Regions from separate parts of the Collimonas sp. GW821-FHT07E08 genome, predicted to be linked through region 2. Evidence: predicted binding sites of a transcription regulator. Region 2 holds the regulator's gene; each other region holds the start of a gene.

The links. The regulator sigma-54, encoded in region 2, starts transcription at its own class of promoters, with help from an activator protein. The targets are predictions, from matches to a motif close to TGGCANGNAANCTGCTTT.
Positions count from the first base shown of each region.
Region 1: AC07RZ_RS12635 (pilin) is a predicted target of sigma-54. The motif match lies at 6,015-6,032, and genes of this name have one in related genera.
Region 3: glnA (type I glutamate--ammonia ligase) is a predicted target of sigma-54. The motif match lies at 3,132-3,149, and genes of this name have one in related genera.
Region 4: prpB (methylisocitrate lyase) is a predicted target of sigma-54. The motif match lies at 5,558-5,575, and genes of this name have one in related genera.

Region 1 is NZ_JBWKQR010000008.1:216,860-224,904, reverse strand. It holds gene AC07RZ_RS12665 (aromatic ring-hydroxylating oxygenase subunit alpha) at 1-818, shown strand, start outside; gene AC07RZ_RS12660 (hypothetical protein) at 856-1,431, shown strand; gene AC07RZ_RS12655 (O-linked N-acetylglucosamine transferase, SPINDLY family protein) at 1,435-3,384, opposite strand; gene AC07RZ_RS12650 (hypothetical protein) at 3,545-3,844, opposite strand; gene AC07RZ_RS12645 (TfpX/TfpZ family type IV pilin accessory protein) at 3,930-4,703, opposite strand; gene AC07RZ_RS12640 (pilin) at 4,832-5,350, opposite strand; gene AC07RZ_RS12635 (pilin) at 5,461-5,964, opposite strand; gene AC07RZ_RS12630 (FHA domain-containing protein) at 6,339-6,941, opposite strand; gene AC07RZ_RS12625 (Stp1/IreP family PP2C-type Ser/Thr phosphatase) at 7,171-7,935, opposite strand.
Region 2 is NZ_JBWKQR010000007.1:200,248-208,292, reverse strand. It holds gene AC07RZ_RS11300 (deoxyguanosinetriphosphate triphosphohydrolase) at 1-996, shown strand, start outside; gene AC07RZ_RS11295 (DUF4197 domain-containing protein) at 1,089-1,778, shown strand; gene hpf (ribosome hibernation-promoting factor, HPF/YfiA family) at 1,888-2,238, opposite strand; gene AC07RZ_RS11285 (RNA polymerase factor sigma-54) at 2,394-3,875, opposite strand; gene lptB (LPS export ABC transporter ATP-binding protein) at 3,982-4,728, opposite strand; gene lptA (lipopolysaccharide transport periplasmic protein LptA) at 4,725-5,267, opposite strand; gene lptC (LPS export ABC transporter periplasmic protein LptC) at 5,324-5,917, opposite strand; gene AC07RZ_RS11265 (KdsC family phosphatase) at 5,914-6,486, opposite strand; gene AC07RZ_RS11260 (KpsF/GutQ family sugar-phosphate isomerase) at 6,486-7,517, opposite strand; gene AC07RZ_RS11255 (monovalent cation:proton antiporter family protein) at 7,652-8,045, shown strand, end outside.
Region 3 is NZ_JBWKQR010000011.1:66,680-74,724, forward strand. It holds gene glnL (nitrogen regulation protein NR(II)) at 1-579, opposite strand, end outside; gene AC07RZ_RS15565 (DUF4124 domain-containing protein) at 832-1,329, opposite strand; gene glnA (type I glutamate--ammonia ligase) at 1,540-2,955, opposite strand; gene AC07RZ_RS15575 (rhodanese-like domain-containing protein) at 3,382-3,846, shown strand; gene AC07RZ_RS15580 (GNAT family N-acetyltransferase) at 3,886-4,380, opposite strand; gene AC07RZ_RS15585 (delta(1)-pyrroline-2-carboxylate reductase family protein) at 4,377-5,315, opposite strand; gene lhpH (trans-3-hydroxy-L-proline dehydratase) at 5,337-6,347, opposite strand; gene AC07RZ_RS15595 (branched-chain amino acid ABC transporter substrate-binding protein) at 6,487-7,593, opposite strand; gene AC07RZ_RS15600 (type 2 periplasmic-binding domain-containing protein) at 7,876-8,045, opposite strand, start outside.
Region 4 is NZ_JBWKQR010000011.1:57,077-65,121, forward strand. It holds gene AC07RZ_RS15525 (propionate--CoA ligase) at 1-1,189, opposite strand, end outside; gene AC07RZ_RS15530 (bifunctional 2-methylcitrate dehydratase/aconitate hydratase) at 1,328-2,779, opposite strand; gene AC07RZ_RS15535 (hypothetical protein) at 2,884-3,285, opposite strand; gene prpC (bifunctional 2-methylcitrate synthase/citrate synthase) at 3,401-4,564, opposite strand; gene prpB (methylisocitrate lyase) at 4,618-5,508, opposite strand; gene prpR (propionate catabolism operon regulatory protein PrpR) at 5,786-7,432, shown strand; gene ntrC (nitrogen regulation protein NR(I)) at 7,456-8,045, opposite strand, start outside.

The DNA of each region.
Region 1 (8,045 bases), on a different contig from region 2:
TTCGTTACCCTCCGGAAGAGCGCGCCTGTCTGCATTTGCGGCGCTTTGCGCTGGAGACAATTGGCAATCTTGTATTTATCAATCTATCCAGCAATCCCATTCCTATCGGCGAGCAGTTCGGTGCTGACTTCCTCACATCAATACAAGAATGTTCCGACGCTTTCGACGGCGAAGTAATGCTGACGACCTTTAAAATGCAGGCCAATTGGAAGCTCGCTTATGAAAACCTGCGCGACGCCCACCATCCCCGTTATGTGCACGCACGCTCCCTGTACCAAAAGGTGAAATTCGAAGTCAACATTGACGAAGCCGGGCTTGCCGCCTTTAAAAACCTGGGAGATTCGGCCCTAAATGACCGCGGCACGACGATGTCCAGATTACGCAGCTTTAGCAACGGCGGCCCGGATACTCCGATGAAAGAAGTGCTGCCATTTTCCTGGCATGACAATGTCGAACGATATGGCAACAAGAACTGGTACTACAACTGGCTGGCCTTCCCCAATTTGCATATAGCTTCCGGCGGCGGTTATTCCTTCATCATCGAGCACCATATTCCAGTTTCCCCGGACCGCACCGATATGATGGTTCACTACGTGACTGCAAAAAAGAAACGCCGCTATGCTGCGTCGCCCGCTGTGTTACATGCACACATGATGGGGGCGGAACGGGTGTTGCGGGAAGATATCGATGTCATGCAGAACATACAAAAACAGTTGCACCCTGGCGCGCCATCGGCCCGGCTCGGCGACTACGAATTCGCAAACGGCAGCATCGAACGTTGGTACCTCGACGTGATGGAGGGAAAAATTGCGCTCTAAATATGTGATAGGCAACGGCGCCCTCCTTGACTGGGCCATGGCAGCCTGGCGCGAAGTAGATCCCGGCCTCGAGTTAAGACCAGTCAAGCTGGATCAGGACGCCGCCTATGCATTCGATCTGAGCGTGCTGGACAACCTGATAGTCGATGGCGCCACCGCCTTTGCCGCATATGACGATCAATTCCTGAATTTCCGCCGCTTCGAGCTGATGGCAAAATTAAAAGAACGCGGCTTCTCGATGCCTGCGCTGGTGTGCCCAGGCGCGCTGGTAGCCAGTACGGCCAGCCTCGGCGAGAATGTCATGATTGGTGCAGGCGCCATCGTAGGTCATGGTTGCCAGATCGGCTTCAATACCGTGATCGGCAGCGGCGCCAATATCGGTAGCGCTTGCCGGATAGGTAATTCAGCGTGGATCGAAGCAGGCGTGGTCATTGGCCGCGCTGCAAAAATCGGCGCCAATGTCACGCTCGGCACTGGAGTGATCATTGGCGACACGGTCGAGGTAGGCAAATTTTGTGCGATCGACGTCGCAGGAAAAATAACGAAAAATATCGCGGCCAAAACTTTTCTGCATGCTTCGTTCGACACATCGATCAATATCGTCGAACTGTAACAATCAATTGCTGCACCATTTTCTCCAGGCTGTGCGATAGGCATCTTCAAGCGGCCGGGTTACCTGCTCGGGAGCCGAGGTGAATAACGGCGCCGCGCGCTCACGCAGCGATTGCCTGATCTCATTCAACTTTGGCAGATCTTGAGCAACTTCAATCGCCCTAGCCACATATTCATCTTCACTGTACGTACGGAACTCAGGCAAACCTGCTCCTGCAAGAATGGAAACGCCGGCGCGAGATACCGGCGTATCGCCCGACAAAGCGATCACCGGCACTCCCATGCTCAGAGAATGCAGGGTGGTTGTGCCACCGTTGTATGGGAAAGTATCCAGCGCCAAGTCGATTTGGTGATGCAACTTCAGGTAATTCGCCAAAGACATCTTTGGCTGGATAATCAGCCGGTCCGCCGTGATATTTTCCTGCGCAAACATGTCGACCAGACGCTGCTTCGCTTGCGGCCCGGTCGCGTTCCCCAGCATAAGCTTGGCATGCGGCAAAGCGTTCAGGATGCGCCCCCAAAGGTGCACGGTTTCCTGGTTGATTTTTGCCAGATTATTGAGGCAACCCAGCGTGAATTGCTTAGATTTCAGGGCGGGCAGAGGGTTGACCGGCGGACAATCGACTGACGGCTGGAATTGCGCCGACGCAGGGATCCGCAATAACGTTTCCGTATGAAATTGCTCGGTGGTTCCCGGTGGATCCATCGACGCGTCGGTAATGCGATAGTCCATGGCCGTCAACCCGGTGGTAGCTTGATAGCCGATCCAGGTCATTTGCACCGGTGCGGGTTTGCGCGCAAAGGTAAGCAGGCGATTGTAGCCGGTGTGACCGGACAGATCGACCAAGATATCGATCCCGTCAGCGGCGATACGCTCGGCAAGCTGGTCGTCCGACATGCCGGCACAAGACAGCCAATGGTCCATCTTCAGGCTCAGGCGCTTGGTGACGTCATCGTGTATCACATAATTGTAATAAGCGAAGATTTCAAACTGCGACTTGTCGTGCGTATTCAGTACAGGCTCAATGAAAAACGCTACGGAATGATTGCGAAAATCTCCGGATACGTAACCGATCTTGAGCCGCTTGTCCGGGTCACGCGTATTCCGATGCCGCGGCCAGCGCGATTTCAGCGGCGACTCATACAATTGCGCGAAACGCCGGTGCTCGGCAAACACTTCCGTTTGTGCATATGCGGCATGGTACTGCATTGCCAACAGCATGCTGGTGAAAGCCGGAACGTAATCAGGCCTGAGGGCGAGTGCGGCTCGATAGCTGTCCACGGCGTCTTCGACCTGCCCTCCTGCCTGCAGCGCGTTGCCGAGATTGCTGAGCGCTTCCGGAAATTCCGGTTTAATAGCCAAGGTTTTCTTGTAGGAGGCAATCGCCGCATCTTGATTGCCCTCCATGGAATATAAATTCCCCAGATAGTGATGGATGTCGGGGTTCTGCGGGAAAATTGCAGTCCCTTTCCTGAGGAGATCTTTGGCGGCATCGTGCTGGCCCTGTTCAAACATCAGCAAACACAGGTCGCAGTATATCGGCTCAAAATCCGGCTTGACGGCGAGCGCCTTCTTGAAATTAGCGATTGCGCCGCTCTTGTCGCCGTTCTCTTTAGCGATTGTCCCTAACATGTAAAGACCATCGACATTTTTCGGGTCAAGCGCTATCGCTTGCGTCAGTATTTCATTCGCCTCATCAAATTTCCGCTGTTCTCTAAGCACATATCCCAGAGCTATATAGGGGGACACATGCGCCGGGTCGATCGCCAGCGCCTGCCGGTAGCACATTTCTGCGTTGCGGACATCTCCCTTGCCAAGAAACGAGGTGCCTCGCACCAGATGGGCCGTACGGGCAGCGCCTATATCCTGTCCGGCCGCAGCATCGGCTGACGGCACCGCGACTGCGACTTTCTTTTCGGTCGAGGAAAACAGATTTTTAAAGGATTTGAACATGAGCTCGAGGAAAAATCGGAGGGTGCGAATCTTGAACGTAGTTCTTCAAGAATTGTTATTGATTCACCGAACGCAATCAGATATGCGATCATTTCTGCCAAATTTGACTAGCGCAAAACCTGTTTGCGCAAGCCGCTGCTTGCAACAAATCAAGGATAGGCTAGATCTTCAACATCAGCCAATTGGTTAATTGATCCACATATTCGGGATCATATCCCTTGTCTTTCAATGCCCATTTGAATGCATTGCCGACCTGGGCCTTCTTGTAGGTATTCATTTTGCGATCGCGCGTGAAGCTGCTTATCTGCTGCATCATGTTATGCAGCATCGCATCATGCTTCTTGCCCATTAACCTGTTATTGCGAGCCGGCCCTTCAAGAGAAAGCCTCTCAATCAGGATTGCAGCAAGCGACTGCCCAAACTGCTTTTCCTCACGTGCATCAAACCAGCTGAACCACATCCATCTTCTCCCACAACAATTCGATTAATTGGCTATCCAGCTCACCTGCCTTGCAAGCTCTTTTTGCCCATGGCAAAGCAATACGCTATTTTTTTTCCTCTACCGGCTCTACTTGCAGCAACTCCCCTGTTGCCAACGACACTACGCCAGCAGCATACTTGAATCTGCTCTGCACCACTACTGGTACAAACCCGACCGGATTGCGTTGCGCACGGTAATCGGCCTCAAGACGTGCCAGATTGAATGCAGCGATCTTATTTTGCTCTGCAAAGCCTTCGGCTGTAACAGCCTTCTGGCGCACTGCGTCTTTCATTTGCTGATAAGGCACAAAGTATTTTGGCATGCCAAAAATATCAGCTCCACCACCGACGGACGACCAAAGGATCGCCTGGCGTTCGTCCTTATTATCGGGCATTTTCGCTCCGACAATCTGCGGCCCTAGCAACGAGTGCAGCGACAATTTTGGCGTCCCGCCCAACTTTGGATCCGTGGTCACTTCATCTGCCGCCACCACGTTGAACTGATCGCCATAAAAAACAATATACAGGGGTCGAACTTCAAAAATCACATGCAAGCCATAACCCAGCGCAGCGAGCTGGATGAAAGCGATCAACATCAAATCGCGCCGCAACTCACGTGGCGGTTTCAGGATATTGAAGATAACCAGTGTCAGCAGCGGCCCCAGCACTACATCGCATCCCAGCAACAATAAAAACAATTCGCGGCCGTTAGTCAGCTGAAAATAGGGTGACGGGAACCAGATGAGATAAATCAGGGCAAAAGTCAGTGTGCCGATCAGGGCACTGATTGCCAAATGTATAGCAAAAGCGAGCAAGCGCTTTTTGATTGTTTGCCGCATATTCTTCAAGAAAATGATTTATTTCTGATTGCAGATTTTAAGTTTGATATATGTTATATAAAAACAAATTTCAAACATCGTACTTCCAACGGCTTGATGTCAACACAATCAGTCTTCGAACAAAAAAATCAACGGCATTCCGCTGGAGCGTAATTTGTCGGCAAAGTACCTACGTTCGCTGTTAAAGAATGTGCCTGCGATGCTGTTTTGGTGGAAGATGTACAGGCCCAGTCAATCGGTCCTGAGGTATTTGCTGCGAGTGGAAGATTATTTATGTTTGGTGTCAACAGTAGCGTGTTGGTAGCATTTGATAGAGCCACGATGCCGTCGGGGGCAAAGTTATAGGTAATTGTAATCACGCCTCCCCCGCCGATTGACACGCTTGTAACGTATTTGGACGATGCACCACCATAGGCCGCATCTGAGTCCTGAGCCGGGATCAAGCCGGTGGACTGAAAAGCTGTAGCTACTGCTATTTTTGCATCTTCTGCCAATGCGAGCCCTTCACTGACCTTAGCTCGCACCAAGTAATTCTGGTATGCCGGTAATGCAACAGCAGCAAGGATGCCAATGATGGCAACTACAATCATTAATTCTATCAAGGTAAAACCGCGTTGGCCGCGTTGTAACAAGCTGAGCGACTTCATGGGATTTCCTGCTCTTATCAAAGTGATTGTCTAAATCAAATTAATAAAAAAGGCGCCTGAGCGCCTTTTTTATACTGAATTACTCATTTATACAATTCGCATTGCAAAAATTAACGGCATTCTGCTGGAGAGTATTTTGCCAAAACGCTGCCTAAGGTAATTGCGCCCAACGAGTGACCTTGTGCTGCTGTACTTGTGGCGGATGCACAAGCCCAGTCAATAGTGCCGCTAGTACCGGCGACCAAAGCAAGCTTATTGATATTAGGAGTCAAATAAATAAGATTCCCAGTAGCTGCCAAGGCCGGAATACCACCAGAGCCTGTTGCATATGTAATTTTAATTACACCGGATGCAATGTCGATGGAACTTACATATTTAGATGGAATAAAGCTGTAACCGGCGGCTGTGTTATCAGCAGGAATGTTACCAGTAGACTGAAATGTCTCAGCGACGGCCAACTTCGCAGCATCAGCAAGCACCAGACCTTCACTAACCTTAGCGCGAACTGTGTAATCTTGGTAAGCAGGCAAAGCAATCGCTGCCAGAATACCGATAATTGCCACAACGATCATCAATTCGATCAGGGTAAAACCGCGCTGAGCGCGTTGCATCATTTTCATGTGTTTCTCCGGTTGATAAAAAGGGGTTTCACTGCCTATGACTTAGAGCAATGTCTGTGCCAGTGGAAAATCCCGCGATTTCCCGGATTTGCGTCTGGAAAAGTGAGGAAATTTGGCAGATTTTCGATGTTGCGCTGACAAATTTTGTCATGAAGAAACTATGAAAATGCCATCTTCACTCTTGCGGCAATTTGTCCTGCCCCAAGTCCTCAACAGCCAGCAATCAACACGCTAATAAGATGACAAACCAGTGTTATCGATTCTCGACAGAGGGGAAATTGGCGATAGCCTTAAATTACAGATGCGCGACGGAGATTCGCTGAAGGGAGAAGCCAGACGCACAGCCGGCGTCTGGCCGAACTGAAGGATTAAGCAGTCTTCCAGGAAAACTTCATCAAAGTCCCGGCAATATCAATTACATCCTCATCCTTGAGCGGCCGGGCTCCGGCATTTAATGGCGTGTCATTGACCCGGGTATAAGTCTGCCCTTCGACATGGGTCAGTTCGTAACCATGCGGCCGACGCGTAACAATAGCCACCTGGATGCCAGGACGCCCAATCGTAGTCAACACCTTGGTCAGCAGCATTTCCTTGCCAGCACTAGGCCCATCCAGCACGGTAATGGTCGCATCCGGCCGCGGCACCGGAAACATCTTCGGCCGGTTGTCCTTGATTTCCTCATCCGTATCCACCTGGTACAGCAATTTGTACCTGGCCATCTGGATCACATCGTTATGCTGCAGGAAATGCTTGGTGACCGGATGGCCGTTGACCTGGGTGCCGTTGGTGCTGTTGAGGTCTTCCAGGAACGAATCGTTGTAGATAGTGATGATGACCGCGTGTTCGCCGCTGATGGCAAGGTTATCAATGACCATGTCATTGTGGGCGCGGCGGCCGATAGTGGTGCGCTCTTTGGTGAGCGTCATCTCTTGTATCACGGTGCCGCCTTTGGTCAGGATGATCTTCGCCATTCCTATCTCTCTCGGGAAACGCTATTTGTAAGTTAATTTAAAACCATGCTGCAGATCCGGCCACGTCCGCAGCTACTGGTATTGGCGTTGCTCATACATCGGTCTTGCATACTTCAGCAAACCCCCAGTTTAATGTTGTTTCGGGGCAATGATACTCAAATTTCGGGATTTATATTGCGGGCCCGCATATCGCGCTTGCCTTCAATTTTCACCGGCAATCGCAACACGCTTATTCGTTCTCCGGCACCCTGACCAGGATCACCGACACATTATCCTGACCGCCTGACTGGTTCGCGGCATTGATAAGCATGGTGCATGCCATCTTCAGGTCGCCCTGGGCGTCGCTGACAATGTTGAAGATATCATTGTCGCCGATCCGGTCCGACAATCCATCCGAACACAGCAGGTAAAGATCGCCGGGCTGCACCTGGTGCTGGTGGACTTCCACCACCAGCTGGTAATCGATGCCGACGGCGCGCGTGACAATGTTGCGGTTGTTGGCGAATTGCGCGTCTTCGGCGCGGATCAGGCCGGCGTCGATCTGTTCCTGCAGCAGGGAATGGTCGCGCGTGAGCTGTTCCAGCAAACCGTCGCGGATGCGATACGCGCGCGAATCGCCGACATGGGCGATGGCAAGGCTGCCTTGCGGCTCGAACCAGGCCACCACCAGGGTGGTGCCCATGCCGCGGTATTCCGGCTCGCGGCGGGCGGCGTTGATGATGGTGCTGTTGGCCTGGCGCACGGCCTGCATCAGCCACAGGCGCACCGGCAGCTCGTCTTCCGGCTTCTGCAGGCGGCGGTACTCCTGCAGCTGGCTTTCGATTTCTTCCTGGATGGCGACGGTGGCGATGCTGCTGGCGACTTCTCCGGCGTTGTAACCGCCCATGCCGTCGGCCAGGATCGCCAGCTGCAAGACATCGTCGACCACGACGGTGTCTTCGTTCTGTACTCGCACCATACCAATATCCGTTTTGGCGGCAAACTCAAGCGGCATATGTCGAGACACGATAAAAAGTTATGGCAGATCAGGTGATTGCCTAGTTACAAGTATTTTCCTTGGTTCTGCTGGGGACGGCAAGACAAATTGCAAAGTCGGCGCCGCCC
Region 2 (8,045 bases):
ACCCAGGTTTTCGTCAACCATGAGGGCGACCTGTTCCGTACCCGCCTGACCCACAGCATTGAAGTGGCGCAAATCGCCCGTTCGATTGCGCGCAACCTGCAGCTGAACGAAGACCTGGTTGAGGCGATTTCACTGGCCCACGACCTCGGGCACACGCCATTCGGCCATGCCGGCCAGGATGCCTTGAATGACTGCATGGAGGCGCATGGCGGCTTCGAACACAACCTGCAGAGCCTGCGGGTGGTCGACAAGCTGGAGCAGCGCTACGGCGCTTTTGACGGCTTGAACCTGATGTTCGAAACCCGCGAGGGCATCCTGAAGCACTGTTCGCTGGCCAACGCCAAGAAACTGGGCGATATCGGCGAACGCTTCATCCAACGCAAGCAGCCGAGCCTGGAGGCGCAAGTCGCCAACCTGGCCGACGAGATTGCCTACAACAACCACGATGTCGACGACGGATTGCGTTCGGGCCTGCTGACGCTGGAGCAGATGAACCAGATAGATTTTTATGCAACCCACAGCCGCGAGGTCGAGCGGCTGTACCCTGGCCTCGGCGGGCGCCGAGCGATCAATGAAACGGTGCGGCGCATGATCAACGCCTTGATCACCGATCTGATCCAGACCTCGCAGCAGTGCATCCTGGATGCTCGCCTGCAGAGCGTCGACGACGTGCGCAATGCGCCGCCTCTTATTGCATTTTCCGATGGCATGGCGCAACAGGCCGCGCTGCTGAAGCGCTTCTTGCGCGAAAACCTGTACCGCCACTACCTGGTCAATCGCATGACGGCCAAGGCGCGCCGCATCGTCGCCGAACTGTATGCCTGTTTCAGCGCCGAGCCGACCTTGCTGCCGCCCGACTATCAGCTGGGCCAGCCCGGCACGGCAGGAGCAAGCCCGCAGGCGCGCGCGATCGCCGATTACATCGCCGGCATGACCGACCGTTATGCGATACGCGAGCACCGGCGTTTGTTCCTGGTAGACGAAGGCCATCTTTGACATGCGCACCGAAGGGATTTCCGATCCCTTGATCAAAACGCAACAAGTTAGGGTAGACTTTGTCGTTATCCAATCATTTCATGAGGACCGTTATGCGTCGCGTATACCAAACAGCAGTGACCCTGACCCTGGCAGTAACCGCTTCCGCCGCGCTTGCCTTGTCCTTAAGCGACTTGAGCAACCAGGACGCCAGCAGCGGCCTGAAAGCCGCGCTGCAAAAAGGCGCGGATGTCGCGGTGTCCAAACTGGGCGTCGAGAATGGCTTCCTGAACAACGACAAGGTCAAGATCGGCTTGCCCAGCGTGCTCGATAAAGCCATGCCGCTCTTGAGGATGACCGGCCAGGGACAGAAACTGGACGACCTGGTAGTGTCGATGAACCATGCCGCGGAACAGGCAGTGCCGCTGGCCAAGCCGCTGCTGTTGAATGCAGTGAAATCGATGTCGGTGACGGATGCAAAAAACATCCTGACCGGCGGCGATACTTCGGTGACTGACTTCTTCAAGTCAAAGACTTCGGCGCAACTGGGCCAGAAATTCCTGCCTATCGTCAAAGGCGTGACCGACCGCAACGGCTTGTCGGCGCAATACAATTCGGTCATGGGGCAAGTCGGCAAGACCGGCATGGTGCCGGCCCAGCAAAGCACCGTTGAAGGTTACGTCACGCAGCGTGCGCTGGACGGCCTGTACACCATCATCGGCGACGAAGAGAAAGCGATACGGCAGGATCCGGTCGGCGCCGGCAGCGCGATTATCGGCAAGGTGTTCGGCGCATTGAAATAAGGACGCGCCGCAGCGATAAACAATAATATGGTTTGATAATAACAAAGGGCGCATTGACTGCGCCCTTGTTCATTTATTGGCGCGAGCCACACGGCTCGCGCAGGCCGGATCAGGTCGCGGCGGGGAGTTCTTCCGGCAGGTGCTTGATCGCATCGTGCTGGTGGTCTTGCATCTTGTCCTTGTATTTGATCACCTGGCGATCGAGTTTGTCGATCAGGGCGTCGATGGCGGCGTAAAGATCGTGGGCAATGCTTTCGGCATGCAAATCTTTTCCTTTTACGCGCAGGTTGATTTCCGCTTTCTGGCGTTTTTCTTTTTCAGTAATCTTGTCGACCGTCAGGATCACGCTGATATCGATGACCTGGTCGAAATGGCGTTTGATACGCTCTAGTTTGCTTTGTACGTATTCGCGAATGGCAGGGGTTAACTCGAGGTGATGCCCACTGATGGTGAAGTTCATACAGCGCTCCTATCAAGAATATTGCTGGCGGTCCGGAGCCGGATACGCAGGATCTTTAGGCGGACGGTCCGAAAACAGACAGTCCTGGCAAGAACCAATGAAACCCGCTTCGTCTGGACACAGCAAGGGTAAGCTTTACAATCAAACCAAAAGAACTACAAGGCCTTGCGTAAATTAACAGACGGAATTTTCAGTGCTTCGCGATATTTTGCGACGGTGCGGCGGGCTACCACCATACCTTGTTCCGCAAGCATGTCGGCAATCTTGCTGTCAGAGAAAGGATTTTTTGTATCTTCCGCTCCTATCAATTGCTTAATGAGTGCCCTGATTGCCGTTGAGGAAGCCTCTCCACCTGCCTCAGTAGCAACATGGCTGCCGAAGAAATACTTCAGTTCAAACATCCCGTGGGGAGTGAGCATGTATTTCTGAGTGGTTACACGAGAAATAGTACTCTCGTGTAGTCCCAGTGTATCAGCTATTTCACGCAACACAAGCGGCCGCATGGCCACCGCGCCGTGCGAAAAGAAATTCCTCTGGCGTTCCACGATGGCTTGCGCCACGCGCAGGATGGTGTCGAAGCGCTGCCGCATATTCTTGATCAGCCACTTGGCTTCCTGCAGCTGCGAAGTGAGCGCGCCGTCGCCCTTGCTTTGCTTCAGAATGTTGGCATACAGGACATTCACCCTGAGCCTTGGCATGACGTCATTGTTGAGCATGACCTGCCAGCCTTGCTTGCTGCGCCTGACGATCACGTCGGGCACGACGTAGTCGGAGGTGTTGGCGGCGAACGGCGCGCCAGGGTGCGGATTGCATTGCTTGATGACCGCCTGCGCCTCGCGCAGGTCTTCGTCGTCGCAATCGAGCGCCTTCTTGATTTTATTGAAATCGCGTTGCGCAAAAAGCATCAGGTGGTCTTGCACAATCGCCAATGCAAGCCGGCGCGTGACAAATGGCACTTTGATAAAACGCTTGATCTGCAAGCTCAGGCATTCCGCCGCATTGCGGGCGCCGACGCCTGCCGGGTCGAAACTCTGCACCATCTTCAGCGCCGTCGATAATTCCTCGATGGCGATTTCCAGTTCCGGCGGCAGGCGCTCCAGGATTTCTTCCAGCGATTCTTCCAGATAGCCGTTGTCGTCGAGCGCATCGATGGTTAGTTCGACCAGGGCGCGGTCGCGCATGTCGTGCAGCGTCTCGCGCATCTGCTGCAGCAGATGTTCGCGCAAGGTGGATTCATGGGCTTCCAGCTGCGGCCGCGCATCTTCGTCATCCGGGGTTTTTGAGCTGCGCGCGACATCGTCGAAACTCCACTCGCCGTCGCCGCTTTCCGGGCCGCTCTCGGCCGCCGGCGGCGTGTCCAGTCCGGTTTCGCTTTCGCTCGGCGAGCTGCTCACTTCGCTGTCGCCCACCGGGGCATCCATGGTCGACGTGGTGCCGCTGATGGCGCCGTCCGCCAGCAAGCGTACGGAATTGTCGAGCGGGTCGTCGACCCGCTCCAGCAGCGGATTGTCCGACAGGATTTGTTCCAGCTCCTGGTGCAGTTCGAGCGTGGACAATTGCAGCAGCCTGATAGACTGCTGCAACTGGGGTGTCAGCGCAAGATGCTGCGAGGTGCGTAGCTGGAGTGATTGTTTCATGGCTTCCGTGCAGACAATTCACTGGTATTTCTTTATCCGGGGCAAGCTGCCGCGGCAGCGCGGCGCATTCCCTTGTCCCCGACCGTTCGGGCATGTCTCGATGAAGCTACATGCGGAAATGCTCGCCCAGGTATACGCGCCGCACCGACTCGTCGGCGATGATGTCGTCCGGACTGCCGCTGGCCAGCACGCTGCCCTGGTTGATGATGTAGGCGCGATCGCAGATGCCTAGTGTTTCGCGCACATTGTGGTCGGTGATCAGCACGCCTATGCCGCGTTCCTTGAGGAAGCGGACGATGCGCTGGATCTCGATCACGGCGATCGGGTCGATCCCGGCAAACGGTTCATCCAGCAGGACGAAGCGGGGATTGGTGGCCAGCGCGCGGGCGATTTCGACCCGCCGGCGTTCACCGCCCGACAACGACAGCGCCTGGTTTTCACGCAGCTTTTCGATTTGCAGTTCGTGCAGCAGCTTCTGCAGCTGCTCGTCGATTTGAGCCTTGGTGAGCGGCTTGCCGTTGGGACGCTGCAGTTCCAGCACGGCGCGGATATTGTCTTCCACCGTCAGCTTGCGGAACACCGATGCCTCTTGCGGCAGGTACGACAGGCCGAGCACCGCGCGCCGGTGGATAGGCAAGCGCGAAATGTCGACGCCGTCGAGGTCGATCTCGCCGCCGTCCGACGGCACCAGGCCGACGATCATGTAGAACGAGGTAGTCTTGCCGGCGCCGTTGGGGCCCAGCAGGCCGACCACTTCGCCGCAATGCACTGTCAGCGACACATCGTGGACTACCTGGCGCGCGCCGTAGCTTTTCTGCAGGCCTTTGACGATCAGGGTGCTGGGAGCGGTCATTGCGGAGCTTTCGGGCGCGGCTGGATGACGGCGCGTATGCGTCCGGCGCCAGCCTGGCTATTGCCGTTGACGGTATTGTTGACCGAATAGAATTCGGTGCGGCTGTCATAGGAAATGAATTCGCCGTTCACTTCGTCGGTCGGCTTGTCGCCTTGCAGGCGGCGCATCTGCGCCTTGGAAAACAGCTTGGTGATTTCAGTCTTGCCGTCGTATTCGATACGTTCGGCATGGCCGTCGATCCACAGGTCCGGGCCGCCGTCGCGTTTTTGCTTGAACGTAGCGAGCTTGCCGGGATCTGCGTACAGGGTGGCGAACTGGTAGCCGGACGGATCGGTAGTCACCACCACGCGGTCGGCTTTCATCAGCAGCGTACCGCGCGTCAGCACCACGTTGCCGGTAGCGACATTGACCTGCTTGACGTCGTCATAGGTGAGCTGGTCGGAATCGATCAGCGTCGGTTTTTCGGAGTCTGCTTTTTCTGCATGCGCCACGCCTATGGCGCTAAGCAACAGCAGGGATATGAAAAATATTCGTTTCATGAAAAATCCTGGGTAAAGGATAGAACGGTGTGCATAAAATGGCCTGTTTGCCTGGATCAGCGAGGTTTGGGCGGAAACACGCCGTGGACCTTGCTGAACAGTTTCAGTACACGCGTGGAATTATTGAAATCCATGCCGGTGCCATGCAATACCGATTGTCCCAGCGTGAGCTCCACCGGTTTGTCGGACTGCATGACGTCGTCGTCGGGCAGCAGCAGCAGGTATTCGGATTTCAGGTGGAAATTGTCGGCCTGCGGCGTCTTCGGCCGGTCCGCATTGACGTCGCCGTACAGATGCACCTTGCTGTTGTTGTCTTCGATCTTGCCGCGGTCGGCGCGCAGGTTCATCGGCGGCTTTTCCTTGTCCAGGCTGTGGATCAGCGGCTTTTGCACATCGAACGAATCGTCGCCTGGATTATGGGTCAGCCGGTCGCCGGAAATGTTGTAGCGCGGCTGCCCGGTGGGCGACATCTGCACGTAATTGAAATGCTCGACGAAATAATCGGGTTCGGTGCGCGCCGCTTTCGGCAGCAGGTCTTCGGTATTCTGGTGCATCACCTGCACCAGCCAGAAACTGCCGAGCGCCAGCAAGATGAACAATATCAGCAGCAGCAGGAAGCGAAAGCGGTAGGTGGAGCGCAGGTTTTTCATGCAATGCCCTGCGGTGTGGTGCGCAGGTACGACGCCAGCGTCGCTGCGTAGGTATTTTGCGCTTGCATGATCAGGTCGCAGATCTCACGCGCGGCGCCGTGGCCGCCGCCGGCCTGGGTGACATAGTGGACGCGGCTGCGGACATCGGGATGGCCGTTGGGAACGCTGACCGCAAGGCCGACCTGCGACAGGATCGGCAAGTCGATCACATCGTCGCCGATAAAGCCGCAGGCATCCGGCGCCAGTCCCAGCTGTGCGAGCAATCTGACAAACGCCGCATGCTTGTCATGCACGCCCTGCTGCACGTGGGCGATGCCGAGGTCGCCGGCGCGGCGGCTGACAATCGCCGACTGCCGCGCGCTGATGATGGCGGTGGCGACGCCGCTCTGCTGCAGCTGCTTGATGCCGTGGCCGTCGAGCGCGTTAAAGCGCTTGAGCTGTTCGCCGTCGGCGCCGTACAGCAGGCCGCCGTCGGTCAGGATGCCGTCGACGTCGAAAATCATCAGGCGCACCCGCGCTGCGCGCGCTGTCAGATCGGCAGTCTCGCCGTGCTTGGCCTGGATATTCATCAGATTACCTTGGCGCGTGTCAGGTCATGGATATGCAGCGCGCCGACCAGCATGCCGGCGGCGTCGGTGACCAGCAGCTGGTTGATGCGGAATTGCTCCATCATGTGCACCGCGTCGACCGCCAGCTGGTCCGGGCCGATGGAGCGCGGGTTGGCGTGCATGACGTCGGCGATCGTGAGCTTGGTGAAATCCTGCACCTGTTCGATCAGCCGGCGCAGGTCGCCATCGGTAAAGACGCCGATGGCATGGAATTTTTCATCCACCACGGCGGTCATGGCGATGCCCTTGCGGGTGATTTCCAGCAGCGCCAGCGACAGCGATACGTCCGCGGTCACCGCCGGAATCGCTTCGCCGCTGCGCATGACGTCGCGCACATGGGTCAGCAGGCGCCGTCCGAGCGCGCCGCCGGGATGGGAACGGGCGAAATCTTCTTCGCGGAAGCCGCGCGCGTCCAGCAGCGCCACCGCCAGGGCGTCGCCCATCGCCAGCGTCGCGGTGGTGCTGGCGGTCGGCGCCAGGTTCAGCGGACAGGCTTCCTGGTCGACCCTGACATCCAGGTGCACATTGGCCAGTTGCGCCAGCGCCGAGTCCTGGTTGCCGGTCATCGCGATCAGGCTGGCGCCCATGCGCTTGATGATCGGCACGATCGCCATCAGCTCGGCGGTTTCGCCGGAATTCGAAATGGCGATGAACGCATCGTCCTCGGTCACCATGCCGAGGTCGCCGTGCGCCGCTTCGGCTGGATGGATGAACAGGGCAGGAGTGCCGGTAGAAGCCAATGTGGCGGCGATCTTGCGGGCGATATGGCCGGATTTTCCTATTCCCGACACAACCACCCGGCCGCTGCAATTGAGCAGCAAGGCAATCGCCTGGGCAAAAGGATCGTTGACGTCGTCGGAAATCCGGTTCTTCAGGGCGATGATGGCATCGGCTTCGATTTGCAGGGTGCTGCGAGCAAGTTTCAGCGCACGGCCGGCGTCGAATGGCTTGGGCAGGGTTTGGGACAAAATTTTGGTATCGGTTAGACTCATCCCGAAAGTATAAACGAAATCCTAAAGCAAAAAACTTGCCAGTCTCGATCGGCTTCAATTAATCTGTCTTTAGTTCGGCCCGTATTAGCGTTGCTGCAACATAATGTTGATATTGATTTAATTAATCCCTAATGATGCTTACCGGACTAGAACTGACAATCTTGCTGCTTGGCTCCGCCGTACTGGGCGTGGTGGCTTTTCGCAGCTTTCATTTGCCGCCGATGCTGGGCTACCTGGCGGTGGGCATCCTGATCGGCCCGCATGCGCTGGGTTTTGCCGAAGACAACGCCACCACCCACGCGCTGGCGGAATTCGGCGTGGTGTTCCTGATGTTTTCGATCGGCCTCGAGTTTTCGCTGCCGAAACTGACGGCGATGCGGCATATCGTGTTCGGCCTGGGCATGGCGCAGGTTGGATTGACCATCGGCGCCACCATGCTGTTCAGCTGGCTGATGGCGGTCATCCTGCCGCAGCTCACCAATATCAGCTGGCAGGCCGCATTCGCCCTGGGCGGCGCGCTGACCATGT
Region 3 (8,045 bases), on a different contig from region 2:
CAGCAGGCGATCCACCAGGGTCTGCAGGCGATCGGCTTCCTTGATGATGACTTGCGTGTATTCGCGCAATTCCTTGACGTGGCGCTCAGGCAGTTCGAGCTCCAGCAGCTGGGCGGCGCCGCGGATGCCGCCCAGGGGATTCTTGATTTCGTGCGCCAGGTTGCGGATCAGTTCCTTGTTGACCTGGCTCTGGTCGATCAGGCGCTCCTCGCGCTCCAGCTTGAGCTGCTGCACATTCTCCCGCAACTCGATCAGCACCGGCATCTCGGGGTTGTCGAGCGCGGTGACGATGGTGTCGACCCACAGGGGTTCGCGGCCCACGCGTTCCAGGATCAGGTCCTGGCGCGAGTCGTCGAACTGGTGCTGCAAGGCTTGCTCGAAAATCGCCAGCAGCTGGTCCGGGTTCAGGAACAGGTCGGACAGCGTCTGCTGCTGCAGCAGGCGGCTGGAACTCTCCAGCAGGTTTTCCGCGGCGGCGTTGGCAAACACCAGGCGTCCGTGCTGGTCCAGCACCAGCACCGCGGAAGCCAGCAGGTCAAGGCTGGCGAGCACGTTCCGTTCGGCGGTTTTTATTGGCATCCTGGCATCCTTGTCAAAAAGCCCGGTCCAGGCAAAGCGTGGCGCGGCGCGGCGGCGTCATTGAGACTGCGAGTGTGATTGAAATAGTGCATTTTCCGAGCATAACAAGCTTTGTAAGCGATGTCGGTGGGTAATATGCAGGATCGCCACATTATGGTGCGTCCGACTCTGCTCTATCTTAAACCGGTAGGCAAAAATAAAGGCCGCATGAGCGGCCTTATCCATTAAGCAAGGTTGATACCATGCCGTAGATTATTTGAGATTCGACAGTTCCCGGTTGAGCGCATCGATATTTTTCTCGCTGCGGGAAATGTCCTCTTTCATCGACGCCACGCGCTCCTGGTACTTGGCGTAGTTTTTCTCGTTGCCTTGCCGCTCCGGCGTACCGTCGTTGTAGTCTTTCTTGAGATTGGCCAGGCGCTGCTGCTCGTTCTTCAGCTCGTCCTGCAGGATCTGGCGGCGATCGTTGTCGCGCGCCTTTTGCGTGCCGTTATCCACTTTCGGGAAATCGGTCGGGGTGGAGGCCGCCGGCTTGCTGGCGGCTGCGCCTTCGCGTGGCGCCTTGCTCGACGACGTCACGGTCAGCGGCGGCAGGCTGACGCGCTTGCAGCCCTTGGTGTCGCCTGTGTTCTTGTATTCCTTGACGCCGTTCTGGTCCACGCAAAGGTAAACCTCGCTTTGGGCGTAAGCAGTGCCTGCGGCCATGCTGACGGCCGCCAATAGCAGAAATCCCGATAAAAGACGCTTCATAGACTTTCTTCGCAATGGCAATTCAATCGAGCCGCTAGTTTATGTCAAGAAACATGCAATGACAAACCATCCTGCAGAATATAGTTTGCGATATGCAGGAGGTGAAAACAAGCGTGCGAGAAAAACAAAAGGACAGGGAGATCCCTGTCCTTTATCTTGCAGTCCGCCCTTGCATCTGGCAAGAGCGGAGGTGCAAACTTGCGAACCGACTTATACCGAATAGTACATGTCGAATTCGATCGGGTGAGTCGTCATGCGGTAGCGCTGGACTTCCTGCTTCTTCAAGTCCAGGTAGGCATCGATCATGGTGTCGCTGAATACGCCGCCGCGGGTCAGGAACTCGCGGTCCTTGTCCAGCGCTTCCAGTGCTTCTTCCAGCGAAGCGCAAACGGTAGGGATCAGCGCGTCTTCTTCTGGCGGCAGGTGGTACAGGTCTTTCGATGCTGCCTCGCCCGGATGGATCTTGTTCTGCACGCCGTCCAGGCCTGCCATCAGCAATGCCGCGAAGCACAGGTACGGGTTAGCCAGCGGATCCGGGAAACGGGTTTCGATGCGGCGGCCCTTTGGATTCGCTACGTGCGGGATACGGATCGAAGCCGAACGGTTACGCGCCGAATAGGCCAGCTTGACCGGTGCTTCAAAGCCTGGAACCAGGCGCTTGTACGAGTTGGTGCCTGGGTTGGTGATCGCGTTGAGCGCCTTGGCGTGCTTGATGATGCCGCCGATGTAGAACAGCGCGAATTCGGACAGGCCGGCATAGCCGTCGCCGGCGAACAGGTTCTTGCCGTCTTTCCAGACCGATTGGTGCACGTGCATGCCGGAGCCGTTGTCGCCAACGATAGGCTTAGGCATGAAAGTCGCTGTCTTGCCGTAGGTGTGGGCCACGTTCCAGACCACGTATTTCAGGTTCTGGGTCCAGTCGGCGCGCTCGACCAGGGTCGAGAACTTGGTGCCGATTTCATTCTGGCCGGCGCCTGCAACTTCGTGGTGATGCACTTCAACCGGGATGCCCAGCGATTCCAGGATCAGGCACATTTCCGAACGCATGTCCTGGAAGCTGTCGACCGGAGGCACAGGGAAATAGCCGCCCTTGACGGTTGGACGGTGGCCGGTGTTGCCGCCTTCGAGTTCGGCGCCGGTGCTCCACGATGCTTCTTCCGAACCGATCTTGACGAAACAGCCGGACATGTCTGCGCCCCAGCGGACGTTGTCGAAAATAAAGAATTCAGGTTCCGGGCCGAAATAGGCGGTGTCGCCCAGGCCGGAAGATTTCAGGTAGGCTTCAGCGCGCTTGGCGATCGAACGCGGATCGCGGTCGTAGCCTTTGCCGTCGGATGGCTCGATGACGTCACATTGCATGAACAATGTGGTTTCTTCCATGAACGGGTCGATGTTCGCGGTGTTAGGGTCCGGCATCAACAACATGTCGGAAGCTTCGATACCCTTCCACCCAGCAATAGAAGAACCGTCAAATGCATGACCCGACTCAAATTTATCGATATCGAAATGAGAGACAGGGACAGTTACGTGCTGTTCCTTGCCTTTGGTGTCAGCGAAGCGAAAATCAACGAATTTGACTTCGTTGTCTTTTGCCATTTTCAAGACTTCTGCGGCCGTCATTGCCATGTGAATCTCCTAAGATGAAAGTACTTGTAAAAAAGTACTACGGTTTTTAAATTGTGCGCCCTGCTCAGGATCTGTTGCGCGCAGTCTTCAGCATCGCAGTAACATCATGATGTACAGGTATTGAGCAAACTATGACCGGACAGCAATTCAGTACGACCAGAACTCAGTGCAGGATGATAGCAGAATCCATGCCACCATCCTTTCATTGCGGCACGCTTATTCGATCCGGTAATTAGCTGGTTTAGAAGGCTGTATTGCGCTTTTTCGGAGTTGGTCCGGCTATCGCGAATCACCGTCATGGTGCACAGGAAAATGCTGGCACCATTTTAGTGCTCGCACCTTGGCAAACCAGGAATTAGCACCATAACGGTGCAACCGGGACATTGAATAGCCGCTTGTTTAAAAAACATTTTTTGGAGATACACCATGCCTACGACTGACGAACTCCTGGCCACCGCCCGCCAACGTGGCCAGAATGACCACCTGCCCTATGCCGGCGCCGTCACCCCGAGCGAGGCGTTTGCCTTGCTGCAGGAAAACGTCGCCGCGATCCTGGTGGATGTCCGCACCAATGCCGAACGCGACTGGGTCGGCCGGGTTTCGATCCGCGATCCGCAGCATGCGGCGGTGCAATGGTCGCAATACCCCGGCGGCGTGCAAAATCCCGATTTCCTGGCGCAGCTGGCGCAGATTGCTGAAAAAGGAACGCCGTTGCTGTTCCTGTGCCGTTCCGGCGTGCGTTCGCAGCACGCGGCCAAGCTGGCGACCGAAAACGGCTACAGCAACTGTTTCAATATCCTGGAAGGCTTCGAAGGAGACAAGGACAACAATGGCCACCGCAAGAACATCAACGGCTGGTGCAAGGCCGGTTTGCCTTGGCTGGGAGCTTGAGGGAATTGCCCGGCAGGCTGGCGCGCCCGGGCGCCGGATTCATTTGGCCTGGTAGGCCAATATCCGGTTCTCGTATTTCTGGTCTTCGAATTCGTGCCAGGCAGTGCCGATATCGGTGAAACCGTAGGCGCGGTAAAAACCCAGCGCCTGTACATTGCCAGCCCAGGCGGTAAGCCAGAGCCGGTCGCCGGCGCTGCCGCGGGCGTGCTCCAGCAGCGCGCGGCCGATGCCGCGGCCATGGAAATGTTCCTGCACGTATAGCGTGTCGACCTCGACCCCGCCGTAGTTTTTTTCCGCGCAAGGCGAGTCCAGGCCGAGCAGGATATAGCCCCGCAGGTTTTCGCCATCCACTTCGACGAACAGCCGGTAATCGGGATCGGCGATGATCTCGCGGAAATACTCGGGCGTGAAAGTCGACAGCACCTCGCGCGCCAGGTCATCGCTGACGCCTTCTGTGGCATAGGCATGCAGCCAGACCTGGATCGACAGCGCGGTCAGGCTCATTCCGTCGGCTTGCACCGCGCTGCGGATCATGTCGCCTGTTCCGTGCGCGCCAGCGATACGATCGCCACGCGCGCAGCCGCCAGGTCCCAGGCGGCCTGGCCGACGGTCTTATATACCGGCAAGACGGCCTGCTGGACAAAGCCGTGCGCCAGCACATCGGGCAGTTCGCGCACCTTGCTCCAGTCGACCTGCGCCTGCAGCAGATCGCCGGCTTCATGCCTGGCGCCGGCCAGGCAGTCGACCACTACGGTGCGGCTGTGCAGCAGCTCGGGCGGGAACTCGACCATGTCCGGTTTGAAGGCGCCGACGCCGATCGCCAGCGTGGTTGCCGCGACATGGGCCGGGATCACCGCGGTACGCGAGGTGGTCAAGGCAATCAAGACATCGGTGTGCGGTAAATCGGTGGCTAGCGTGGCGGCGGCCAGGGCCTTGACCGCAATCTGCGGATGGCGCAGCTGCAAGGCGTCGCAAAACACCTGGGTCTTCTGCAGGTCGCGCGCGGCGACCCAGAATTGATTGACGCCGAAATACTCGACCAGGCCGTCGGCGTGGGCGATAGCCTGCACTCCGGTGCCGATCAGCAATGCGGACTTCGGCCTGGACGGCAGCAGCGCCTCGATGCCGAGCAAGCTTACCGCCGCAGTCCGGCGCGCGGTAACGGTAGGCCCGTGCAACAGCGCCAGCCGGCGGCCGCTGGCGGCGTCGAACACCACCACTTCGCCCTGGATCGCCGGCAACTGGAATTGCGCATTGTTGGCGTGCACGGTGATCAGCTTGGTCATGCCGATGTCAGCGGCGATAGCCGGCATGCACAGCAGCACGCTGGCCTTGTCGATTTCCACCACCATGCGTTCGGGCGCGTTGATCTCGCCTTCGCGCAATTGGCGCGCGACCTTTACCAGCGCCGGCACCAGTTCGGCATAGGGCAAAGCGGCGGCGGTGCTGTCAGCGTCGAGGATTTTCATAAGTCAGGCCGTCCAAATCAATCAGCGCAAGAAGAAACCTTGCGGAAACGGATCGCTGTCTTCCAGCACCCACTGGTTGAAACCCATGATGTGCGCATCGCCGGTGACTTCGGTAAGCGCCGCATCGAACTCGCCGACTTTGGTGGTGCCGGTCACGCGCACCCGGAAACAGCTGCCGACGATGCTCTCATTCACCAGCACCTGGTTCAGCGCCAGTTTCTGGCGCAGGAACAGCTGGGCGGCACGGCCGGAAGTGCCGGTGCCGGTCGGCGAACGGTCCACTTCGCGGTCGGCGAAGATGCAGACATTGGCCTGGTCGGCGCCGGCGCCGTTCGGCGCACCGTCGATGATGGTGCCGTACAGGGTATCCAGGCCGGGCTCCAGCGGATGCTGGATCGCCACCTGGTCCTTGACCGCCTGCTTGGTTTCCGCGCCCAGCTGTATCAGGCCGCGCACCTGCTCCGGCTTGATCTTGACGCCAGCCTGGTCGGCATTCATGTAGTAATAAAAGGCGCCGCCGAACACGATGTCGCCCGTCACCTTGCCGAAACTCGGCGTCTCGACTTCGACATCGCGCCGGTAGATGAACGCCGGCACATTGCGGAAGGTGACGGCGCCGGCGCGCTGGCCGTCCCACGCGACCTGGGCTTCGATAAAACCGGCCGGCGTGTCGAAGCCGATGCGCGTCAGCGGCACGGTGCGTTCTACATGGTTGAGCTCCACCAGCACCTTGCCGAGCGCGATGATGCCATGGCCGCACATGTCGCTGTAACCTTCGTTATGGATGAAGATCACGCCGAAATCGGCGGCCGGCGTAACCGGCGGCAACAGGTAGGCGCCGTACATGTCGGCATGGCCGCGCGGCTCGTTCATCAGGAACTGGCGCACATCGTCGCGCTGCGCCTTGAGCCAGCTGCGGCGCTCGAGGATGGTCTTGCCCGGCACCGGCGGCAGGCCGGAAATGACGATGCGCAGCGGTTCGCCGCCAGTGTGCGCATCGACCGTGTGGATGGTTCGTGTATAACTTAGCATGGGAATCTTGTATGAGAGAGCCGAGAAGGTTCGAGCTGCATCTTGATGCAGGCGGAAAGCGCGCAGCGCCTTCCGCCTTGTCTTACTTTTTGCGATACGCCTGGCAGCGGGGCTGCCAGGGCTGCTGCCCGCTAGCTGCTTAGTAGCTGGTGAGCGCTTCCGGCACGCCGCCCTTGAAGCGGAACACGGTTACCGGCGATTGCTTCAGGTCGTGGTTGGCGTCGAATTCATAAGAACCGGCGACACCCTTGTAGTGGATCTTTTCCAGCGCCGAGACGTATTGCTTAGGCTCGACCGAGTTGGCGTCCTTCATCGCCTGCGCGATCACCATCATGCCGTCGTAGAACGAAGCAGCGTAGGTTTCCGCAGGACGGTTGTAACGCTTCTGGTAGTCGGCCGCAAAGGTCTTGCCCGAAGCCAGCTTGTCCAGCATGGCGCCGCCCTGGGTGCAATACACCTGGTCGGTAATCGCATCGCCGCCGAGGCGGCCCATTTCAGGCGCGCAGATGCCGTCGCCGCCAAGGAACTTGGCGCTCAAGCCCAGCTGCTTCATCTGGCGCATCATCGGGCCGCCCTGCGGCGAGTAGCCGCCGTAGAAAATCGCGTCCGGCTTCTTCGATTTGATGGAGGTCAGGATGGCGGTGAAATCGGTTGCCTTGTCATTGGTGAAGTCATTGCCGAGCACCTTGATGCCGTTGGCCTTGGCGACTTTCGAAAACTCTTCCGCCAGGCCCTGGCCGTAGGCGGTGCGGTCGTCGATGATCGCGACGGTCTTGACCTTCAGTTCCTTGGCTGCATACAGCGCCATCTTGCCGCCCAGCTGGCTGTCGCTGGCCGCTACCCGGAATACCGAGTGGAAGCCTTGCAAAGTCACCTTCGGATTGGAAGCCACGGTGCCCATCACGATGCCGGCGTCGTTATAGACGCGCGAAGCAGGAATGGTGACGCCCGAATTGTAAGGGCCGACCACTGCCTTGACGCCCATGTCGACCAGCTTTTGCGCTACGCCCACACCGGCGCGCGGATCGGCCTGGTCGTCTTCCATCTGTGCTTCGAACTTGATTTTCTTGCCGCCGATGACCATGCCCTGGGCATTGAGCTTGTCGATCGCCATGGCCAGGCCGCCCTGGTTGTCGCGGCCGGCAGATGCCTGGGGGCCGGTCAGCGGACCGCTGAAACCGATCTTTACTACTTGTGTCTCCTGCGCCATAGCGAGCGCTGGGAATGCAGCCAACATAACCATCATCAGTTTGGTCCGTGCGTACATGGCGAATCCTTTCGTCTGTCTTTAATAATAGTGTTTTTTTAATATCGGCACCCATCGTCAGGCGTGGGAAACCGGGGACGTCTCTTGCAGATCGAATCCTAGCAGGGACGCCGCCACATTAAATTCTTTTATGCGGCAGCTTCTCCGTAGATTCGATGGCAAAATGACTTGATCCTGCAGGGATTTTAGTTGCTATCGGGCGGCGAGGGAAACAAATTGGCGGTGCCTGGCAGAGACAGCAGAAAGGGGGCTGAGGCGCGGCTAGTGGCAATCCGGGACATTCTGGTCCAGGTAGACTTCGAATGCGACATTGCTGACCCATTTTTTCCGGTTGCCGGCCCAGTAGCCGCTGTCCCATGCGCCGGCTGCCTGCCGCAGGTAATCGCCCAGGCCGGTATCCGCCGGCCTCACCGCAAAAGTCAGCGTGGCCG
Region 4 (8,045 bases), on a different contig from region 2:
TCATGATCGGCCAGCCGGATTCGGTTTGCCAATAGTTGTCGACCACGGGCACCCCGAGCGCCGACGCAATCCAGCTGGACGTGGTTTCGTCCAGCGGCTCTCCGGCCAGGTACAGCGCCTGCAAGGACGACAGATCGTATTTCTGCATCAGTTCCGGCGGCTGCTTTTTCAGCACCCGGATTGCGGTCGGCGCCGAAAACATGCGGGTCACCTTGTACTTTTCGACGATGCTCCACCAGACACCGCCGTCGGGACGGATCGGCAACCCCTCATACAGCACCGTCGCCATGCCCGCGATCAACGGGCCGTAAACGATGTAGGAATGGCCGACCACCCAGCCGATGTCGGAGGTGCAGAAAAATGTCCCGCCCGGCTTGCTGCAAAAGATGGCGTCCATGGAGGTCGCCAGGGCCACCGCGTAACCTCCCACGTCGCGCTGCACGCCCTTGGGCTTGCCGGTGGTTCCCGAGGTGTACAGGATATAGGAAGCTTGGTTCGATTCCAGCCAGGTCACCGGCACCTTGGCGTCGATATGCTGCTGCCGCTGCTCGGCATAATCGACATCCCGCCCTGCGGCCAGCGCCATCGGCGCCAGGCCGCGGTCGACCAGCAGCACGTGCGCCGGCCGGTGCCGGGCCAGCTTGATCGCCTCGTCCAGCAACCCCTTGTAAGGCAATATCTTGCCGGCGCGCGAACCGGCGTCGGCCGAGACGATCAGCCTGGGCGTGGCGTCGTCGATGCGGCTGGCCAGGCTGTTCGAGGCGAAGCCGCCGAACACCACCGAATGGATGGCGCCGATGCGGGCGCAGGCCAGCATGGCGAATGCCGCCTCGGCGATCATCGGCATGTAGATCAGGACCCGGTCGCCGCGTCCCACGCCCAGCCCTTGCATGATGGCGGCCATGCGGTTGACCTCTGCATGCAGTTCGCGGAAGGAATAGTTTTTTTCAGTGCCGGTCTCGGTGGAAATCGCGATCAGGGCGGGCTGGTCGCCGCGCGTCGCCACCCAGCGGTCGACCGCGTTGTGGCACAGGTTGGTGGCGCCGTCGACAAACCACCTGGCGAACGGCGGCCGGCTGTCGTCGAGCACTTGCGAGAACGGGTGGTGCCAGTCGATGCGCCTGGCTTGCTCGGCCCAGAAGGCGGACGGGTCGTCGATCGAGCGCTGGTAAAAGGTGGCGAAACTCATGCTGTCTCCTCGTTTCTTGAAAAGAATCGTAGGGCTGGAAGGCGAACGCCTTCCGCCTTGCATGCTTCTGCGGCATGTCTTGGCAAACCGATGCGGACAAATGCAACAGCGCCCCGTCAAAGCGGGGCGCTGCCTGGTTTAGATCACATACAGATCAACATATTCGTTGACTGCCATGTCTTCCAGTTTTTTCTGGTCCAGCGACACTTCCAGGATCTGCTGCTGCTGCTTGGCCGACAGCTGGCGCGCCAGGTTGACCTTGAACTTCGCTTCCAGCAGCGGAATGCCATCCTTGCGGCGGCGTGCGTGGCCGATCGGATATTCGACCACGATTTCCTTGAGTTTCTTGCCATCCTTGAATTCCACGGTCAGCGCATTGGCGATGGAACGCTTTTTCGGATCGTGGTAATCCTTGGTGAATGCCTTGTCTTCGACGCAGACGATCTTGTCGCGCAAGACGTCGATACGCTTGTCGGCGGCGATCTTGTCTTCATAGTCGCCGGCTGTCAGGCGGCCGAAAATCAGCGGCACCGCAACCATGTACTGGATGCAATGGTCGCGGTCGGCCGGGTTGTTCAGCGGCCCCTTCTTGTCGATGATGCGGATGCAGGCTTCATGGGTGCGGATGGTGATCTTCTTGATGTCTTCCACCGACTTGCCGGCCTTGGCCAGTTCGGCGTGCAAGGTCATGGCCGCTTCCACCGCGGTCTGCGAATGGAATTCGGCCGGGAACGAAATCTTGAACAGCACGTTTTCCATCACGTACGATTCATACTTGCGCTGGAACTTGAATGGCTGGCCTTTGAACAGCACGTCGTAGAAGCCCCAGGTCTTGGCGGTCAGCACCGACGGGTAGCCCATTTCGCCGCTCTTGGCGATCAAGGCCAGGCGCACCGCGCGCGAGGTGGCGTCGCCGGCTGCCCAGGATTTGCGCGAACCGGTGTTCGGCGCATGGCGATAGGTGCGCAGCGACTGGCCGTCGACCCATGCCAGCGATACCGCATTGAGGATTTCTTCGCGCGTCAGGCCCATCATTTCGGCCACTACCGCGGTCGATGCGACCTTGACCAGCACCACGTGGTCGAGGCCGACCTTGTTGAAAGAATTCTCGAGGGCGATGCAACCCTGGATTTCGTGCGCCTTGATCATCGCGGTCAGCACGTCCTTCATCTTCAGCGGTTTCTTGCCGGCGGCGATGGCGTTGCGCGAGAGCCAGTCGGCGGTAGCCAGGATGCCGCCCAGGTTGTCGGACGGATGGCCCCATTCCGCTGCCAGCCAGGTGTCGTTGAAATCCAGCCAGCGGATCATGGCGCCGATGTTGAAGGCGGCCTGGATCGGATCGAGCTGGAACTGGGTGCCCGGCACCTTGGCGCCGTTAGGCACCACGGTGCCAGGCACGATCGGTCCCATCAGCTTTTTGCAAGCCGGATACTCCAACGCTTCCAGGCCGCAGCCCAGGGTATCGATCAGGCAGTTGCGGGCGGTATCGTAGGCTACTTTGGATGTGATCTTGTATTTGGTCACGTAGTCGACGATATCGACCAGCACTTTGTCGTATTTTGGGCGGACGTTGGAGATGTGAGCGGACATTGTTTTCCTTGATGATGAAAAATTAAAACGAACAATTACAACCAAAAAAATTAAAGCAGAAATACATCGCCGCCACCCCCGCAACACCGTCCAGGTTCAGGACATCAGCGCAGCTTGCACTCGTTGGCCAGTTGCTGTCCCAGCTTGGAATTGAGCAGCATCGACTTGGCCGGGATCTGGATCCACACCAGGCCGCTGGCCTTGTCTTCCAGGCGCACCGCGCCGGTGGTGGTGCTGACCGTGGCCATCGGGTAGCTGCGGCCTTTCCAGGTCAGCTTGACGTCGCTGCCGGCGCCGGCCAGGTCGACCCGGTTGCCCAATTCGCAATAGAAATTACCGGTCAGCAGGCTTGCCGACGGCGTCGGCTCCAGCTTCAGGAGGTTCGGCAAGGTCGGATCCGGCTTGGTGTCGGCCAGCGGCACGCTGGAGCCGCAGGCAGCCAGCAAGGCGGTAAGTGTCAAAGCGGAAGCGATACGGTAAGTATTCAATGCGTTAAAAGCGATCATATGGTCCCGGCCCTAAGGCGTTAATTGAGTAAGCAGCGGAAGCTTCCATCGCTTACGCGATGGAAACATCTATTGGCTCGCTCCTGCGCCGGTATTGCCATTTTGCATACAGGCGCTATTTGCGTTTGCCAATCGGGACAAATTTTAAATCTTCTGGGCCCACATAATTCGCCGATGGACGAATAATCTTGTTGTCTATCCTTTGCTCGATAATGTGCGCCGCCCAGCCGGAGGTGCGGGCAATCACGAACAACGGCGTGAACATGGCGGTCGGCACGCCCATCATGTGGTATGAAACGGCCGAAAACCAGTCCAGGTTGGGGAACATTTTCTTGATATCCCACATCACCGTTTCCAGCCGTTCGGCAATATCGAACATTTTCAGGGAGCCGGCATCCTTGGACAGGCTGCGCGCCACTTCCTTGATCACCTTGTTGCGCGGATCGGAGATGGTGTACACCGGATGGCCGAAGCCGATCACCACTTCCTTGTTTTCGACGCGCTTCTTGATGTCGGCTTCTGCCTCGTCCGGGTTGTCGTAGCGCTTCTGGATCTCGAATGCGACTTCGTTGGCGCCGCCGTGCTTGGGGCCGCGCAAGGCGCCGATGGCGCCGGTGATGGCCGAATACATGTCGGAGCCGGTGCCGGCAATCACGCGGCCGGTAAATGTCGACGCATTGAACTCATGTTCGGCGTAGAGGATCAGCGAAGTGTGCATCGCCTGCTCCCACAGCGCGGACGGTTTTTCACCGTGCAGCAGGTGCAGGAAATGGCCGCCTATCGATTCGTCGTCGGTTTCGGTTTCGATGCGCTTGCCGTTGTGGCTGTAGTGGTACCAGTACAGCAGGACCGAGCCGAGCGAGGCCATCAGGCGGTCGGCGATATCGCGCGCGCCAGGCGTATTGTGATCGTCTTTTTCGGGCAGGATGCAGCCCATGGCGGAGACGCCGGTGCGCATCACGTCCATCGGATGCGAGGATGCCGGCAGCCACTCAAGCGCCGCCTTGACGTTGGCTGGCAGCCCGCGCAGGGCTTTGAGCTTGGTTTTATAGGCTTTCAGTTCAGCGCTGGTGGGCAGTTTTCCATGCACCAGCAAATGCGCGATCTCTTCAAATTCGCAGCTGTCGGCGATATCCAGGATATCGTAGCCGCGGTAGTGCAGGTCGTTGCCGGTCTTGCCGACGGTGCACAGCGCGGTATTGCCGGCGGTGACGCCGGACAGGGCTACCGATTTCTTGGGCTTGAAGGTTGCCGCTGCTGCAGGCTGTTGCTCACTCATGTGTCGTGCTCCTATGCGATTTGTTTGACCAGGATTCAAATACGGGACGCCGGTTATTTCGCCTTCTGCTGCGCAAACAAGGCATCCAGCTTTTGCTCGAATTCGTGATAGTTGATGCGCTCGTACAGTTCGGCGCGGGTCTGCATGGTGTCGATCACGTTTTTCTGGGTGCCGTCGCGGCGCAGCGCGGTGTAGACGTTTTCGGCGGCCTTGTTCATTGCGCGGAAAGCCGACAAGGGATACAGCACCAGGCCGACATCGGCGGATTTCAGTTCATCGACCGTGAACAGCGGAGTCGCGCCGAATTCCGTGATGTTGGCCAGCACCGGCACCTTGACCGCTGCCGCGAATGTCTTGTACATGTCGAGCTGGGTGATCGCTTCCGGGAAGATCATGTCGGCGCCGGCTTCCACGCAAGCCACCGCGCGTTCCATCGCGGCTTCCAGGCCCTCCACCGCCAGTGCGTCGGTGCGCGCCATGATGACGAAGTTGTCGTCGGTGCGGGCGTCGACGGCAGCCTTGATGCGGTCCACCATTTCCTGCTTGCTGACGATTTCCTTGTTGGGCCGGTGGCCGCAGCGCTTGGCGCCGACCTGGTCTTCGATATGCATGGCGGCGGCGCCGAACTTGATCATGGCCTTGACCGTGCGCGCCACATTGAAGGCGGAGGAGCCGAAACCGGTATCGACATCCACCAGCAGCGGCAGGTCGCAGACATCGGTGATGCGCCGCACATCGGTCAGGACGTCGTCCAGGTTGGAGATGCCGAGGTCCGGCAAGCCCAGCGAACCGGCTGCAACGCCGCCGCCAGACAGGTAGATCGCCTTGAAACCGGCGCGCTTGGCCAGCAAAGCGTGGTTAGCGTTGATCGCGCCGACCACCTGCAACGGCGATTCGTCACGAACGGCCTGCCTGAATGCAGCGCCTGCGGAATATTGCGTCATATCGTCACCTTGTCTCGAACAGGTTTCATGGGGAAACCGATACAGCAATATTGCAATCGCCATGCCATGGCCGTCATGGACTGCAACAATTCCCCGTCCGCTTCCCAGGCTGCGACGACTATTTATTTGGAATCAGGCACTTGCGTGGATAGCCCCCGGGGCATCGAGCGATTGCATTACCGTCCTCGATGTTCCATACTATGTTTCAAATTGATCCATGAAACATTAATGAAACATCATTGAAACACCACTGAAGCAACAATGAAACCTCGATAACATGGCCCGCCCCCTGCCCTCTCCCGCCGGCAACCGCGACAACAACGATCTTCCGGTCATCTGGACCGTGTCGGTATCGCGCCTGTTCGACCTGTTCCGCGACATCACGCTGGAATTCGACCACCAGGCCAATATCGCGCCTATCCAGCTAGGTTTTGAAGACGCGGTCCAGCACATCCGCGAACGGCTGGCGACCGAACGCTGCGACGCCGTGATTGCCGCCGGCTCCAACGGCGCTTACCTGAAAAGCCGCTTGTCGGTGCCGGTCATCATCGCCAAAGCCAGCGGCTTCGATGTGATGCAGGCGCTGGCCCGCGCGCGCAAGATCACGCCGCGGGTCGGGGTCATCACCTACCAGGCGTCGATGCCGGCGCTGGCGGAATTCCAAACCGCATTCGACCTCAGCATCGAGCAGCGCAGCTACGCCACCGAAGAAGACGCCCGGGCCCAGGTCAACGATTTGAAAGCGAGCGGCATCAAGGCCATAGTGGGCGCCGGCCTGATCACCGACCTCGCCGAAGAAGCCGGGCTGAGCGGCATCTTTGTCTATTCCGCCGCATCGATCCGGCAAGCGTTCAACGATGCGCTGGAACTGGCGCGTTTGACGCAACTCCAGCTGGAATCGACCGGCGGCCGCAGCTATCCGGTCAGCGACACGCTCAGGGCCAAGCACGGCATCAGCGATTTGCGCGGCGCGTCGGACGCCATGGAAGCGATACGCAGGTCGGTGACGCTGTTTGCGCGCTCGCCGGCCAACGTCCTGATCCATGGCGAAACCGGCAGCGGCAAGGAGCTGGCGGCGCAGGCGATCCACCGTGAACACCCGCTGGCGCAAGGCACGGCCGGCGGCCGCAGCGGCCGGCCTTTTGTCGCGGTGAACTGCGGCGCGATTGCAGAATCGCTGCTGGAATCCGAGCTGTTCGGCTACGAAGAAGGCGCGTTCACCGGCTCGCGCCGCGGCGGCCGCGCCGGCCTGTTTGAAGCGGCCCACCGCGGCACCCTGTTCCTCGACGAAATCGGCGAAATGCCGCTGGCGCTGCAAACCCGGCTGCTGCGCGTGCTGGAAGAGCGCGAAGTGGTGCGCGTAGGTTCTACCCGCCCGATCGCGGTCGACGTCCGCATCATCAGCGCCACCCATTGCAATCTCGAGGAAAGAGTGCGCGACGGCCGTTTCCGCGCCGACCTGTTCTATCGCATCGGCGTCCTGCGCCTGGACTTGCCGCCCTTGCGCGCGCGCCCGGAGGACTTGGTGGCGCTGGCGGAATGGTGCCTGAAACAGGCGCTGGCGTCGCTGGATGTGCGGCCGCACGCCAATCTCCACGCCGAAGTCGTGGCTTGCGCGCCGCTGCTGGAAAGTTATGCCTGGCCCGGCAATGTGCGCGAACTGCGCAACCTGATGGAACGGGTGGCGCTGTTTCTGGCGGCCGAGCCGCTGCGTTCGCTGACGCCGGCCTTCCTGCTGTCGGCGGCGCCGGAACTGGCGGCCGCGCACAGCAATGCGCCGCCGGCGGTTGCAGTACCTGCGGCGGCGGAATCCGCGGCGCAGGCGCTGGCAAGGTTCGAGGGCAACCGTGCAGCTGCGGCCCGGTACCTGGGCATCAGCCGCACTACCCTATGGCGCAAACTGAGGGAATCGCAGGACAGCTAGGCGCCATCCTGCCCGGCTTGCCGTCAATCGTCTTTTGCGCCGGCTATGCCTAATTCCTGGATCTTGCGCGTGATGGTATTGCGGCCGATGCCAAGGCGTACTGCAGCATCGTTCTTGCGCCCGTGGGTATGGCGCAAGGCGATCTTGATCAGGGCCGATTCAAACTGCCGTCCCAGCACATCCATGACGTCGGCGTCGCCATTGCTGAGCATCTGGGCCGCTTCCGTCTCCAGCAAGGCAATCCAGCTTTGCTTTTCAAGCTGCCGTTCGCCGGCGCCCGCAGCTTGCGCCGCCGGCGCCAGGATCTCAGGATAGTGCGCGGCAGCGGCCGGCGCCGCCAGATGCGGATCGAACGCTACCGGCCGGCTGGCCGGGCTTTCCAGCTGCATGCTCTGGTCGCGGCCGCCGACCAGGTCTTGCGGCAGGTCCTTGATCTCGACCGTCTGGCCGGGCGCCATCACGGTAATCCAGTTGCACAGGTTTTCCAGCTGGCGCACATTGCCTGGCAGGTCCAGGCTGCTCATGAAACGCATGGCGTTATCGGAAACCCGCTTGCTTTCGACGCCCAGCTGCTTGGCGCTCTGGCTCAGGAAGTAGCGCGTCAGGATCGGGA